One region of the Microbulbifer zhoushanensis genome, then DNA from elsewhere that is predicted to be linked to it. Evidence: predicted binding sites of a transcription regulator. Region 1 holds the regulator's gene; each other region holds the start of a gene.
The links. Region 1 encodes sigma-54, which starts transcription at its own class of promoters, with help from an activator protein. Its sites were predicted from a motif close to TGGCACANNNNTTGCNNT; they were not measured.

Region 1 (5,126 bases):
AGGAATTCAACCACTTCCGGGTCCAGGCCGGTCTTATGGCGCAGTTCGGCAACCCAGTAGGGGTTGGGCAGGCAGCGCAGGTCAAACACCAGGTCCGCATCAACCGGTACCCCGTGCTTGAAGCCGAAAGACTGGAACAGGATCGCCATGCCAGGAGAGTCGCGCCCGACAACCCGGGTCTTAACCTGGTCGCGCAGCTGGTGCAGGCTCAGGCTGCTGGTATCGATCACCAGGTCGGCCATGCCGGCCAGCGGGGCCAGTAATTCCTTTTCCCGGTTCAGGGCTTCCAGCAGGTGGGTGCGGTTGTCGCTGAGCGGGTGCTTGCGCCGGGTTTCACTGAAACGCTGGACCAGCACGGGAGAGCGCGCGTCCAGGTATATGACGTCGCACTGGATGCCGCTTTCGCGTAATTCATCGATAACCCGGGGTGCCTGTTGCACGTCCTGCCAGAGGTTGCGGGCATCGATCCCCAGGGCCAGCCGGGCGCTCTCCACACGCGGCTGCTCCTGGACCCTGCGCACGAGCTCCGGCAGCAGGCTGGCGGGCAGGTTGTCGATACAGTTGAAGCCGACGTCTTCCAGCAGTTGCAGGGCTGAACTCTTGCCGGAGCCGGAGCGGCCGCTGATGATCACCAGGCGCATAAGTTTCGAGGTCCGTTTCGTAATGTTTGATCGACTGCCGGCCGTTTGCTACCTGCCCGGGCAAGAGCGACCGGCGGGCTTCCGGTCGCATTGGCCAATGATCCGCCATTGCGGCGTCCGGCACAACGATAACGGATGTTTGTGAAGGATCGCAGTGGGACGGCGCTGGTGTGCTTCAGGCTGCGGCAGCGCTGTCGATGGCCAGGGCGTAGAGCTCGTCGCTGGAGTCCGCCTGGCGGAGCTTCTCCCTGACCCTGCTGTCGTTAAACAGGGCGGCGATTTCCGCCAGGGTGTCCAGGTGTTCCTGCTCCGCGTTTTCCGGCACCAGCAGGGCGAATAGCAGGTCGACCGGCTGGCGGTCGGCAGCATCGAAATCGATCGCCGGCTCAGTGGTGCACAGTACACCAATGGCCTCCTGGCAGCCCGGCAGGCGGCAGTGGGGGATGGCGACACCATCCCCGATGCCGGTGGAGCCCAGCCGCTCGCGCGCGATCATCTGGTTGAAAATCGTGTCTGCGTCCAGGTGTGGATACTGCTCGGCTATCGCCTGGGCAATATTCAGCAAGAGCTTCTTTTTGCTGCTGCCCGCCACCCGGCAAAGGCTGAGGCTGGGCGAGAGTAATGCTTCCAATGTCATAGCTTAACGATGGGCTCGCAACTTCTCTTTGTGTTTTATCAGCTGGCGATCGAGCTTGTCCGTGAGGGCGTCAATTGCCGCGTACATATCATCCGCTTCCGAATCCGCAAAGATCTCCCGCCCATTGACGTGAAACAGTGCCTCGGCGCGCTGTATTTCTTTCTTTTCCATTGACAGGGTTACCTGTCCCGTCGTGATCAGGTCATTGTGGTGGGAGAGTTTATCCAGTTTTTCGAGACAATAATCGCGAAGGGCTGAAGTCACTTCCAGGTGGCGGCCACTGATGTTGACTTGCATGGAATTCTCCTGTTCGAGTGCATCGAAAGCGCGGTTTGAACCGGCAGCACCCCCTGTCAGGGCGGCAACCCTACTAGGAAGTACGCCAGATTGGAAGGATACACTCAAACTTGAGGTATTGGTTGCGGGCCGCGTGGGATTGCATGCCCGGCAAGTGGTGGTGACCGTATTTTTCGATGGGGTCAGGTTGCGCCGCTAGGGCCCGGTTGGCGGGGCCTGCAGTGGTCTCAGATCAGGCGCTTGCGCTCACTGGAAGAGGGTATGCCCATGGATTCGCGATATTTGGCGACCGTGCGGCGGGCAACCTTGATTCCCTGGTTGGCCAGCTCCTGGGTGATCTTGTTATCGGACAGGGGCTTGCGTGGCTGCTCGGCGTCGACCAGCTTGCGGATCAGTGCGCGGATCGCGGTAGACGAGGCATCCTCACCGGAATTGGTGCTGACGTGGCTGGAAAAGAAGTATTTGAGCTCAAAGACCCCGCGGGGTGTGAACATATACTTTTGCGTGGTGACCCGTGAAATAGTGGACTCGTGCATGCCCACGGTTTCAGCAATATCCGCCAGCACCATGGGTTTCATTCCCTCGGGGCCCTGCTCGAAAAAGCCCTGCTGTTTCTCGACGATGCTCGAGGCCACCTTGAGCAGGGTCTCATTGCGGCTCTGCAGGCTCTTGAGGAACCAGCGTGCCTCCTGCAGGTGATCGCGCAGGAAGTTGTTATCGGCGGAGTTGTCCGCGCGTTTGATCATGGAGGCATAACCGGCATGGATGCGCAGGCGCGGGGTGGTTTCCGGGTTCAGCTCCACCTGCCAGCGTTGCTGGCGCCGGGTTACGATCACATCCGGTACGACATATTGCGGCTCATCGCCGCCAAAGGCCTCGCCCGGGTGCGGGTTGAGCGACTGGATCAGCCGCATCACTTCACCCAGTTGGGCCTCATTCAGCCGGGTGCGGCGCCCCAGCTGGCGAAAGTCGCGTTTACCCAGCAGGTCCAGGTGCAAGTCGACGATGGCCTGGGCCTCGGCGAGCCAGGGGGTCTCGGCGGGCATCTGCAGCAGCTGCAGCAGCAGGGACTCGCGCAGGTCGCGCGCCGCACATCCGGCGGGCTCAAACTGCTGGATGGTTTTCAGGACCGCCAGGATTTCATCCTCACCGACCTCCAGCGCCTCGGCCAGCTCCGCCAGTGGCGACTGCAGGAAGCCCCGGGTATCGATCGCGTCGATCAGGGTTTCAGCAATCAGTTTGTCGTGCCGGGAGAGTGGGGTGAGGTTCAGCTGCCACAGCAGGTGGTCGTGGAGGCTTTCGGAGGTGGCATTGCGCTGCTCCAGCAGGTTGTCCTCGCCGGTCGGGCCGCTGTAGCTGCCACCGCTGTAGATGTCATCCCAGTGGGTATCGACCGGCAGGTCGTCGGGAATGTCGTTGTTCCATTCGCTCTCGCTCGCGGCATCTGTACCGGATTCGCTGGCGCTGGCCGTGCGGTCATCGGGCCCGGGGGTCGGGTGATCCTCGCCCTTGGCCTCATCCGCGGAGGCTTCATGTTCGCCATGCTCCCCGGTATCGGTCTCCAGCAGCGGGTTGCTGTCCAGGGCCGACTGGACCTCCTGTTGCAGGTCGAGCGTCGACAGTTGCAGGAGGCGAATCGCCTGCTGCAGCTGCGGGGTCATCGTCAGCTGGGTGCCGAGCTTGAGCTGGAGGGATTGCTTCATACAGGGTAGAGAACCGCTAGAACGAAATATTCTTCCGAATTTCGATAAGGCGGCAGACTAACCTGCTGTGGGCGCGATTACAAGCAATAAGTGTGCCGAAAATGATGACCGTATTGCCTCCGCCGGCGATGGAGGTGACAGATATGCAGATTGCCCCCTCTGCCTAGGACGGTTTTCGGCGCCCGGTCCGCATCAGATGGTGAATTCGTGGCCCAGGTAAACCTCGCGTACCTGCTGGTTGGAGAGCACCTCATCCGGTGCGCCGGCGGCGATGATGTGGCCTTCGCTGACGATATAGGCGGTCTCACAAATGGACAGGGTCTCGCGCACGTTGTGGTCAGTGATCAGGACGCCAATGCCACGCTGGCGCAGGTGCTGGATGATCTGCTTGATATCGTTGACCGAAATGGGATCGACGCCGGCAAAGGGTTCGTCGAGCAGGACGAATGCCGGATCGGTGGCCAGGGCTCGCGCAATCTCCACCCGGCGTCGCTCGCCGCCGGACAGGGACATGCCCAGGCTGCCGGAGATGTGGGTGATATTGAATTCGTTCAGCAGCTCATCGGCCCGCTCCTGCCGCTGCGCCCGGGTAAGGTCCTTGCGGGTCTCGAGGATGGCGAGAATGTTGTCGCGGACGCTGAGGCGGCGAAATACCGAGGCCTCCTGCGGCAGGTAGCCGATGCCCTTGCGGGCCCGGCCGTGCATGGATAACCGCGTGATGTCTTCTTCATCGATCAGCACCTGGCCCGCGTCCGCGCGCACCAGGCCGGCGATCATGTAGAAGCAGGTGGTTTTGCCGGCCCCATTGGGGCCCAGCAGGCCCACGACCTGGCCGCTCGATACGCTGACGGATACGTCCCGTACGACTTTGCGCTTCTTGTACTGTTTGGCGAGGTGTAACGCCTGTAGCGTTGGCATACTGAATTCCTGCTGGGCGCGAGATGCCGTGGCGGCATCCCGCGCTGGATCTGGGGATTGCGAGGCGCGGCCCCGGTGGGAAGGGGTTACTGGCCTTCCGTCGAATCCTTGTTATCTTCTGCGCTGTCGGCCGGGGCTGTCCCTTCGGGCTTGCGCTCCGGTTTCCAGATCATCTCGACCCGGCCGTCGCCAGATTGGCCCTGGGCCTGCATTTTTTCGCTGTTGAGGTCATAGTCGATCCGCTCTGCGGCCAGGGTGTTGCCGTCACGGTCCACGTGGGCGTTGCCAGTCAGCTGCAGTTCGTCGGAGTTGACCTTGAACTCGATGCGGCGCGCGCGGGCCTTGACCAGGTTCTGGCTCTGTTGCATCTGTTGCTGGAAGTGGGCCGGATTGCCGGTGGCGATGACGCGGCGGATCTCCCCTTCCGGGTTGCCGTGTACTTCCACGCGATCGGCGCGGATCTGCAGCGAGCCCTGGGTGATGACCACGTTGCCGCTGTAGACCGACAGGTTCTTGCCGCGGTTGGCTTCCAGTTTCTGCGCATTGACCTTGACCGGCTGTTGGCGGTCGGCCGGCAGTGCTGTGGCGTGCATTCCCTGCAGCAGTAGCGTAGTAGCTGCCAGGGCGCACAGGAAGTTATTGAGTTTCATAGGTGCTTTCCACCTCGGAGAGTATCTCTACCCGGTCTTGTTTCAGGAAGGCGCGCAGGCCTTTTCCCTGCGTCCGGTTCGGGCCGGCGGCAATAGTAACAAGTTTGTCTGTTTCCGCGTATTCCTGGCGGGGCTTGATGGTGATTTTCTCGGTATCCAGTACGATGCCGCCGGGCTCCGGGAGTTCATTGATATGCACGTCGCCGCGCAGGACCACCCGTTCGCCATTGTTAAAGGCCACCCCGGTCCGTGACTCCGTGCGCCACTTGGGTTGGTCTCC
Region 2 (5,126 bases), on a different contig from region 1:
AAACCCAGGCCGAGCGACAGCGCCTGGCCAATGTGATCGCGCACGAAATGGCCCATATGTGGTTTGGTGACCTGGTCACCATGGACTGGTGGAACGGGCTCTGGCTGAAGGAAAGCTTCGCCACTTATATGGCCTACCTGGCGCTGGCGGAGAACAGTGAGTTCGATGACGTGTGGGAGAATTTCTACCTGCGCACCAAACAATGGGCCTACGACTCGGACGAGCTGGTTACCACGCACCCGATCGAGCTGCCAGTGGCTAACACCGCAGAAGCCTTTTCCAACTTCGATGGCATTACCTACGGCAAGGGCGGCTCGGTCCTGAAGCAGCTGCCATTCTACCTGGGCAAGGAAGAGTTCCAGCAGGGAGTGAGCAATTACCTGAATGAATATGCCTACGACAATGCCACGCTACAGGACTTTATGGGCAGCCTGGGCAAAGCGGCGGACAAGGACCTCGGGGACTGGACCCGCGCCTGGCTATACCAGCCGGGGGTTAACACCCTCAGCGCCAGCTTCCAGTGCGAAAACGACAGGATCACCGGGCTGACCCTGGAACAGACAGCGCCGGACGAGTACCCGGTACTGCGGGACCAGCGCATCCAGCTGGGCATCTACCGGATGCAGGACGGCACCATGAGCCGCGTGGAAGCCATACCCGTAACCTATAGCGGCGCCTCGACCCGGGTAGAGGCTGCCGAGGGCCTGCCCTGCCCGCAGATTCTCAACCCCAACGACGAGGACTGGGGCTATGTAAAGGTGGAGCTGGACCCGCAGTCTGTCGGGCAGCTTTCACAACATATCAATGCGATAGAGAGCCCCTTCACCCGCCTGATGCTGTGGCAGAACCTCTATGGCAGCGTACTGTCCGGCAAGATGCCCCTGGGCGAGTGGATCAGCTTCGCCCTGGAAAATGCCGCGGCCGAGCAGGATATCAATGTGATCCGGGCCATCAGCGGCCACCTGGCATCCGCCCGGGATTATTTGCATCGCCTCGATATTCCCCGCGAAGAACGTGACCAGCAACTTGCCGCAATCGAGGATTTCGCCTGGGAGCAACTGAATGATGCTCCCGCCGGCAGCGACGAACAGAAAACCTGGCTCGGTACCTTTACCCGGGTCGCCCACACCGAGGCCGCCCTCGACAACGCCCGCAAGCTCCTTGATGGCGAGCTGGCCATCGATGGGCTCACCATCGACCAGGACAAGCGCTGGCAACTCATCGTACTGCTGAACCGCCACCTGCACGGTAATTACGAAGCATTGGTTAAGTCCGAACTGGAAAGGGACAACACGGACCGGGCCCGCAATAGCGCGATTACCGCGGAAGCCATACGACCCACTGAAGACACAAAGCAGCGATGGCTGGATAATATCCTCGGGCAGCGTGACCAGTACAAGTTGAGCCAGATCAAGGCCGCGACGGGGGCACTCTTCCCGGCAGAGCAGCTGGAAATCTTCGACAGATTAAGCCAACGTGTCCTCGGAGCAGTCCCCGGAGTGAACGCGGAAGCGGATACGCTGTATAACAAGGCCTTCGCCCAGGTATTCCCGATACTCTGTAATGAAGCCGGCGCAGAGAAGTACCGCAGGGCGCTGGACAGCAATCCCGGTCTTATGCCAACACTGAAAAAGGTAATAATGAACCGCCAACAACAAAGCCAGCGCTGCATCGCGATGAAATTCTAGAATACCCAACAGTGCTTATGATACTGAGACCCCCTCACCATGGATCATGCCTGGGGTCTCCCACCATAATGATCAATGGAAACTTTGCACACTGAATACAAGGAATTAAATAATGAAAAAAATCAGACAACGCAAGTTCTTACAGGGAAGTCGAGAAGTTGAAATTCTGGACAAATCCAGGGTCCGGGTTAAATACAGAACCCTCAGGGCAAGTAAAGAGGAGACCTTCAACCTCTTCGACCTTGACACAAAATACGACAGGTACATGCAAAGACCCTACCGTTACCTGGTCCTGAGCTTGATCCTGTTTGCATTGGGGATATTCATACTTGCTAAAGACACCACCCCCAACGACCTGACCGGGGAGTATATTGCGCTATTCTCGGTACTGTTTCCCGCGTCGATGTTTTTGGCCGCATTCTTTTACAAGACGGTAAATCTGGTCATTGTGAAAAACAGGCATAATGGCGCACCGGCAATTATATTGTGGCAAAACTCACCCAGCAGGGAAGCCTGCGAAAACTTCCTGGAGTCCCTTGAGACAGAGATAGATAAACTGAAACTAAACCCGGAAGCGAGTCCCGAGCAGAAGATTCTCGCCTGTAAACAAGCCCTGGAGCTTCTGCTCTCAACCGATGCCCTTTCCGGAGAGGAGGCCAATGAGATTTTCGACCGCGTAAAGAAAAGCTTCTCTACCAAGAAGAAGGCTCAACTTTACACAGTAAGTTAGTGCCTGTAGCCAAATCGAACCTCCTCGGCTCTAACCTGTTCTGAAGACTGCAAGGACTGAATGAATCTCAGAGGACAGGTGCGCACCAACTCGGTGCGCCAGAAACACTATAAATACGCACAGACCGGCCAGGGGCAAGTGAGTTCGTAAATCAGCTATTGCACTTCCTGGCCGGCCACGCTTTCTGGAAGGTATTGGCATAGAGCTTGCTTTGGTATTGCCAGGCTCGCCGTGATTCCGCGGCTTGCTGTAACAACCAGTTTCCACAGACGACGGCGTCTTCTCCCCGGGCCTCTTGGCCCCACGGGGTGAAGGCGCCGTTTTTTTTGGCCTGCAGAATCAGCCCATGGCTTTAAGTGGAAACACCCATAACCAGATTCCAGGGGCAAAAACATGGCTTATCTACTTCCAACCGAATTTGCGACCAAAATGGTCGACGCTGGCGAGGCTAAAATTTTCATGTCCACCCGCGACACCCTGATCCGGGCCTATATGGCCGGGGCCATCCTGGCACTTGCAGCGGTGTTCGCCATTACCATTACGGTGACGACCGGCAACCCGCTGATCGGCGCGGTGCTGTTCCCGGTGGGCTTCTGCATGCTTTACCTGATGGGCTTTGACCTGCTGACGGGGGTGTTTGTGCTGACCCCCCTGGCGTGGCTGGACCGGCGCCCCGGGGTGACCGTCAATGGGATCCTGCGCAACTGGGGACTGGTGTTCCTGGGCAATTTTGGCGGGGCGCTGACCGTGGCATTTATGATGGCCTTCGTGTTTACCTACGGCTTCTCAGTCGAGCCCGGTGCAGTAGGGCAGAAGATTGCCGGCATCGGTGAGTCCCGCACCGTGGGCTATGCGGAATACGGTGCCGCCGGCTGGTTTACAATCTTCCTGCGCGGCATGCTGTGTAACTGGATGGTCTCCATGGGCGTGGTGGGCGCGATGATCTCCACCCACGTAAGCGGCAAGGTGCTGGCAATGTGGATGCCGATCATGCTGTTCTTCTTTATGACCTTCGAGCACTCGGTGGTAAACATGTTCCTGTTTCCATCGGCCATTATCATGGGTGGTGGCTTTTCTGTAGCCGACTATTTTCTCTGGAACGAGATCCCCACTGCACTGGGTAACCTGGTGGGTGGCCTCGCCTTTACCGGGCTCACGCTTTACAGCACCCATGTACGCACGGCCCCGGCTCGCAGCCTTGATTCCAGTCCAGAGCCGGCCGCCGCCAGCTGATTCCCTGCTGCTCTACTATGGAAAGCTTGAAAGCCCGGCCGCCAACAGCGGCCGGGCACTCCCACAGGGATACCCCCGGCCAACTACAGGTCGCGATCGGCCAGTACAGCAGCGCCGGGAGGAAAGCGCATAACCAGGACTGCCACGGCGCAACCGTTCCCCGTGCCGCGCAACTGGTGGTCAAGGGAATTGCACTGGCCCTGGCGGATGGCATCAGTAGCAGCCGAGTAAGTGGTATTGCCAGCGAGACCGCAGTAAAAGCGTTCCTGGCCGACTACTACTGCACCTCGGAGGCCTGGTCTGTGCGCGCAGCCGGGACCCGCGTGATCTCCGCCATTGACGCGTGGCTCGATGCCCAGACCCGTGCAACGCAGTTCCGCTACCAACGCGACCACGGCTATGTCTGCACTTTTGCCGCCCTGGTACTGCGAGGGCGGTCGGCACACCTGTTCCACCTTGGTGACAGCCGGATTTACCGCCTGCACCAGGGTTCCCTGGAACTGCTCACCAGTGATCACTGCAAGTGGGCAGCTGGCGGGGAACGCCACCTGAGCCGTGCCCTTGGGGCTCGAGACCGGGACCAGCCGGACTACCGGCAGTTACCGCTGCAGGAGGGCCAGCATTACATCCTGGCCACCGACGGCCTCTATGAGCATATATCGCCACAACAGGTTATCGAGCGGCTGTCCGACCCGCAGGCCAACCTGGACCAGGTAGCGCAGGCGCTGGTCGACGCCGCGCAGCTCAATGGCAGCGCAGATAACCTGACCATCCAGATAGCCCGTATCGACCAACTGCCCGGCGAGGGCGCCAGACTGTTACGGGAAAAGGCAGAACAACTGCCATTACCCCCCATACTGGGACCGGGGGAGCAACTGGATGGCTTCCGCATCGAGCGCCAACTGCAGATATCCGCGCGTAGTCACGCCTACCTGGCCACAGACCTCAAGTCAGGCGCTCACGTATTCCTCAAGACGCCCTCAACGGAACTTGGCGGGGATCGGGCTTATCTCGAGCGACTGCTGATGGAAGAGTGGGTTGCGCGCCGGGTGCGCAGTACGCACCTGCTGGCCGCCGCAGCGATCGACCGGCAGCGGCGCTATCTCTATACCGTCAGCGAGTATATTGACGGCCAGACACTGGCCCAGTGGCTACGGGACAACCAGCGGCCAGACCTCGAGCGTGTGCGGGATATTACCGAGCAGGTGGCACGCGGCCTGCGGGCCCTGCACCGGATGGAAATGCTGCACCGGGACCTGAAACCCGAGAACATCATGCTCGACCGCAGTGGCACAGTAAAACTCATTGATTTTGGTGCCGTGCGAATCTCCGGGCTGGAGGAGCTGGCCGGCGCCAGTGGCGGCAACGAGCTGCTGGGCACTGCGCTGTACGCAGCCCCCGAGTGCCTGCTTGGGGAGTGCCCCACCACTCGCTCTGACCTCTACTCCCTCGGCGTACTCACGTATCACATGTTA
Region 3 (5,126 bases), on a different contig from region 1:
CGGGCAGAGCAGGTTCGCACCCACAAAAATTGTGATCAGTTGATTCTGCGTATTAGCTCCATAAATGACCCCGGCAGTTACCGCCGAAATAACACCGCACATGAGAAAGCGGACCGCCAGTCGAGCTCTACCCGGTTTCCTGTAGGTATTCTCCATGCTTGCCAGTACAATGCCTGCAATGCCCAATAGGCCCATCAAAAAAGCAGCAATAGCCACGTATAGGATGGGGCTGTATGAATGGGTGAAGGCGCCCAACACGAAAGGTGTGCCGACCAGTATGAATGGAGCCAGAGGAATGACACCGGCGAGGATTCTGACATCCATGCCCGTCTCCTGTTGTCTTCTCAAGGATTGTAGTCGCGATAAGCGCTCCATGGTGGCGCTAATGGTGGAGGGCTGTTGCACGGGCATTGCAGTTCGCCACCCGGCGTACACTAAGTACGCAGGTCTTCAAATCGCAAGTCATGCTTTGCCAGCAACTGCTTCACCCGGTGCGAGTCGTTGCTCGACTTCTTCGCCTGCCGGCTCACATTAAACAGCTTGCGCCCGGCCTCCGCCATGGAGCTGGAGCGCCGGCACACATCAATCAGCGCGGCCAGCTTCAGCTGGTCGTAGTAATCCATCTCGGCACTGCTGCCGCTGCCCAGTACGCTCTCCACTGCACTGCGGGCATGTTCGCCGCTGTGCGCGGGCGTGTGCCACTTGTGCTTCAGGCGGCGGATCTCTTCATCCACCACTTCCACCGTAATGCGCCCGCCATCGGCCAGGGTGGCCATGCGGGTGATGCTGGCGTTCAGGTCGCGGAAGTTGGCCGCCCAGGTGGCGTCGGCTGAGCGGCCGAAGGCCAGGTACTTTTCCCGCGCCGCCCTGTTGAAGCTCACCAGGTGCCCGGCCTTGTTGGAGAAGGATTCCAGTTCGTAATCGACATTGGGCTCCAGGTCTTCGATGCGGTCGCGCAGGGACGGTAGTTCGTAGGTCCACAGGTCGATCCGTGCCAGCAGGTCGGCGCGGAAGCTGCCCTCCCTGGCTTTCTGCGCCAGGTCCCTGTTGGTGCCGGCAATCAGCTGGAAGTCGCTGCTGGCCTCGCGGTCGGAACCGAACGGGATAAAGCGCTTGTCCTCGATCGCCCGCAGCAGCATCGCCTGTTCGTCCAGCCCCAGCTCGCCGATTTCGTCCAGGAACAGCAGGCCTTTGTGGGCTTCCTTCAGCAGGCCGGCGCGATCGGCGGTGGCGCCGGTGAAGGCGCCCTTCTTGTGGCCGAATAGGGCGGACATGGTGTTCTCGCCTTTCAGGGTGGCGCAGTTGATGGCCACCAGCCGTCCCTCCAGCTTGCCGCGCTGCTTGCGCAGTTCGTACACCCGCTGGGCCAGCTGGGTCTTGCCCGCGCCGGTGGGGCCGGTGATCAGGATCGGCGCGTTGGAGCGGATGGAGACTTTCTCCAGCTGCTCGATCATACGGTTGAAAGGGGCGTTGTTGGTCTGGATGCCGCCCTTCAGGTAGACGGTGCCTTCCTGGTGTTCCTTCTGGAAGCGCGAGGCAATCTGGTCGTACCGGGACAGGTCCAGGTCAATTACCTGGTACTGGCCGGGCGCGTCGCTGTCGCGCCGGGCGGGGGAGGTCTGCAGCAGCTTGCCGGGCAGGTAGCCCGCCTCGGTCAGCAGGTACAGGCAGATCTGCGCCACGTGGGAGCCGGTGGTGATATGGGTGAGGTAGCGCTCGCGGTTGGGGCGGAACTGGTAGCCGCGGGCGAAATCCAGCAGCTGGCTGTAGACCGTCTCGAAATCCCACGGGTCAGGGAAGTTCACCTTGTGGTGGACCACCTCGGTCTCCGGCGATACCAGCGCGATGTCCTCGGTGACCTGGTTGGCCAGGCCCTGGGAGTGGTTGTCGAACAGCAGTTCCAGCCGGTCGATCAACAGGTCTTCGTGCTGGCACATGGAAACGGTCGGCCGCCACTTGTCCCAGCGCTTATCGCCCTTGCCGCGCCGGTCCATGGTGGTGCCGAGAATACTGATGGCAACTGTTTTCATGGTTATCAAATATATTATCCAGCTATCAAAAAAGATAGATCGGTGGCGCTTCGATGATGGTGGCCGCTGGCGGGAAATCGCTTTATGAAGAAAAATTCTTTATTTAAATCAACGGGTTAAAAGTTTTTTCAGCACGCTGGCAAAAGTTGGCACTGTCCTCGCTATACAGGGGCTACACATAAGCAAGCACGAACCCGGCAGCCGAACAGAAAAGCCGGGATGGAAGAAGAAGGAAAGGAACAATGACTCAGCAAGCCTATGAAGTAATGCAGGACGGTGGTGTGCCGATCAAGTCGTGGACTGTCGGCGTGCCCTTCGAAGCTGAGGCCAGGGAGCAGCTGAAGAACATCTCCCGCATGCCGTTTATCCACCAGTGGGTGGCGGCCATGCCGGACGTGCACCTGGGTAAGGGTGCCACCATCGGCAGCGTGGTGCCGACACTCGGCGCGGTGATCCCGGCGGCGGTGGGTGTGGATATCGGCTGCGGCATGATGGCGGTGCGCACCAGCCTCAAGGCGTCGCAACTGCCGGACAACCTGGCGGGTGTGCGTTCCGCCATCGAGCGGGCGGTTCCCCACGGGCGTTCCTCGCGGGCGCGCGGAAGCCGGGACAAGGGCGCCTGGGGGAGCCTGCCGGACGATGTGATGCAGGCCTGGGCGCCGCTGGCGGCGCAGTTCGATGTGCTGCAGGAAAAGCACCCGGTGCTGAAGAACACCAACAACATCAACCACCTGGGTACGCTGGGGACCGGTAACCACTTTATCGAGATGTGCCTGGATGAGCACGACAGCGTCTGGCTGATGCTGCATAGCGGTTCCCGCGGTGTGGGTAACCGCATCGGTACGCACTTTATCGAGATGGCGAAGAAGGACATGGAGCGCTGGCATATCCACCTGCCGGATACCGACCTGAGCTACCTGCCGGAAGGCACCGAACACTTCGACCAGTATGTGGAAGCGGTGGAGTGGGCGCAGAACTTTGCCCGCATCAACCGCGAGGTAATGATGGCCCGCACCATCGACGCGGTGAAGGCGGCGCTGGGGATGGAGTTCGAGGCCCGCATGGAGGCGGTGAATTGCCACCATAACTATGTGTCCCGCGAGCACCACTTCGGCAAAAACGTGCTGGTTACCCGCAAGGGCGCAGTGCGCGCCCGCGAGGGCGAGATGGGAATTATCCCCGGGAGTATGGGCGCGCGTTCCTTCATCGTCCGCGGGCTGGGAAATGCGGACAGCTTCTATAGCTGCAGCCACGGTGCGGGCCGCGTGATGTCGCGCACCAAAGCCAAGAAGCTGGTGTCGCTGGAAGAGCACCTGCAGGCGACCGCCGATGTGGAATGCCGTAAGGATGCCGGCGTGATTGATGAAACCCCGGCGGCCTACAAGCCGATCGAGAAGGTGATGGCCGCCCAGAAAGACCTGGTGGAAGTGGTGTACACCCTGAAGCAGGTCGTCTGCGTGAAAGGATAGGACCATGCATACCATTGATGGATCACAGGGCGAGGGCGGCGGACAGATTTTCCGCTCCGCGCTCACTCTGTCCACCTGCCTGGGAGAGCCGGTGCGGATAAGGAATATCCGCGCCGGCCGCCGCAAGCCGGGCCTGATGCGGCAGCACCTGGTGTGCCTGCATGCGGCCCAGGCGATTTCCGGCGCGCAGGTGACGGGGGACGAGCTGGGCTCCACCGAGGTGACGTTCAAACCGGGCAAAGTGAACGCTGGCGAATACCGTTTTGCCATTGGCACCGCCGGCAGCACCAGCCTGGTGTTCCAGACCATCCTGTTGCCGCTGCTGCTGGCGGACGGGGTGAGCGAGGTCTGCCTGGAGGGCGGCACCCACAACAAACAGGCGCCCAGCTTCGATTTTATCCAGGCCGGTTTCCTGCCGGTGATGGCGCAGATGGGTTACCGGGCCGAGGTGCAGCTGGAGAGGTTCGGCTTTTACCCGGCCGGCGGCGGCCGGTGGCGGGCACGGATATACCCGGTGGGTGAACTGAAGCCGCTGGCTCTGCTGGAGCGGGGCGCCGTGCTAAGCAAGGAGGCGCTGGTGACCTCGGCACAGATTCCGGGCCACGTGGCAGACAGGGAATTGCGGCATATCGCCAGCAAGGGCGACTGGGCGGCGGACGAGCTCCAGCGCCGGCAGGTGGATTCATTCGGGCCGGGCAATATCGTCTCGCTGCGGGTGTACGCCGAGCACGTTACCGAAGTGATTGAGGTGGTGGGCGAGAAGCAGCTGTCGTCGGAGCGGGTTGCGGGCCGCGCGGTGAAGGAGTTCAACCGGTATATGGAAGCCGGGGTGCCGGTGGGCGAACACCTGGCGGACCAGCTGCTGCTGCCGATGGTGCTGGGCAGGGGCGGCCGTTTCAGGACGCTGGCGCCGAGCCAGCACCTGCTAACGAATATCGAGGTGATCCGGCAGCTCACCGGGATGGAAATCAGCGTGCACAGGGAAGGCGGGCACGCCTGGATCGTCAGTGTGCCGGACAGCACGCAAGCACGTTAGGTGCTGACAGCGGGATACGCCCAGGGACGAAACCAGGGATGAAAAATGGCACAGGGGATGTGCCCGCGTGAGAACACTGGCCGCCTGCAATGCGCAGGTGGCAGTAAAAGAGTTTGGGCCAATGGCCCGGCATGCGGAGCTGGTTCACAACGCCAGCCCGGCACAGGAGCCCCTGGCTTGCTGTGTACCTGCCGGGGCAATTACCTGAACACTACTTTGTAGCTCAGAGGTAGAGCAGCCGATAGTTTCGGCCGGTCGCAGGTTCGACTCCTGCCAGAGTAACGTCGTCCACTACACGACTTATCCGGTAAAGGCGAAAGCCTGGGGTTCGACTCCCCACAGGGTTAACGCCCTTGTTGACTACCAGAGGCCCATGGCCACTGGGCGCTGGCGACTTGCACTCCCCCGGGAAGGCAGCCGCCGGTACCCGGAGGCGCCGGAAGTCCGGGCGCCGGTGGTGGGCAACCTGGCACGTGGCATTGCCACGCCGGGCTCGCCTGTAGTGTGGGCAATGCGCATTGGCGTATCCCCGCTGCAGGCCGGCCGGCCGATGACTTTGCCACCTGCCCTGTTCAAGCCGCCGGCCCCCGG

Region 2: LVD10_RS08620 (formate/nitrite transporter family protein) is a predicted target of sigma-54. The motif match lies at 2,614-2,631, and genes of this name have one in related genera.
Region 3: LVD10_RS17340 (RtcB family protein) is a predicted target of sigma-54. The motif match lies at 2,178-2,195, and genes of this name have one in related genera.

The regions. Positions count from the first base shown of each region.
Region 1 covers NZ_JAJSAO010000004.1:207,576-212,701, reverse strand. Annotated here, with positions in the region: gene rapZ (RNase adapter RapZ) at 1-641, opposite strand, end outside; gene ptsN (PTS IIA-like nitrogen regulatory protein PtsN) at 817-1,278, opposite strand; gene hpf (ribosome hibernation-promoting factor, HPF/YfiA family) at 1,282-1,575, opposite strand; gene LVD10_RS09605 (RNA polymerase factor sigma-54) at 1,803-3,278, opposite strand; gene lptB (LPS export ABC transporter ATP-binding protein) at 3,471-4,196, opposite strand; gene lptA (lipopolysaccharide transport periplasmic protein LptA) at 4,283-4,846, opposite strand; gene lptC (LPS export ABC transporter periplasmic protein LptC) at 4,833-5,126, opposite strand, start outside.
Region 2 covers NZ_JAJSAO010000003.1:551,859-556,984, forward strand. Annotated here, with positions in the region: gene pepN (aminopeptidase N) at 1-1,688, shown strand, start outside; gene LVD10_RS08615 (hypothetical protein) at 1,801-2,418, shown strand; gene LVD10_RS08620 (formate/nitrite transporter family protein) at 2,812-3,651, shown strand; gene LVD10_RS08625 (bifunctional protein-serine/threonine kinase/phosphatase) at 3,669-5,126, shown strand, end outside.
Region 3 covers NZ_JAJSAO010000010.1:3,854-8,979, forward strand. Annotated here, with positions in the region: gene LVD10_RS17330 (hypothetical protein) at 1-324, opposite strand, end outside; gene rtcR (RNA repair transcriptional activator RtcR) at 435-2,030, opposite strand; gene LVD10_RS17340 (RtcB family protein) at 2,273-3,499, shown strand; gene rtcA (RNA 3'-terminal phosphate cyclase) at 3,504-4,535, shown strand; tRNA gene LVD10_RS17350 (tRNA-Thr) at 4,748-4,817, shown strand.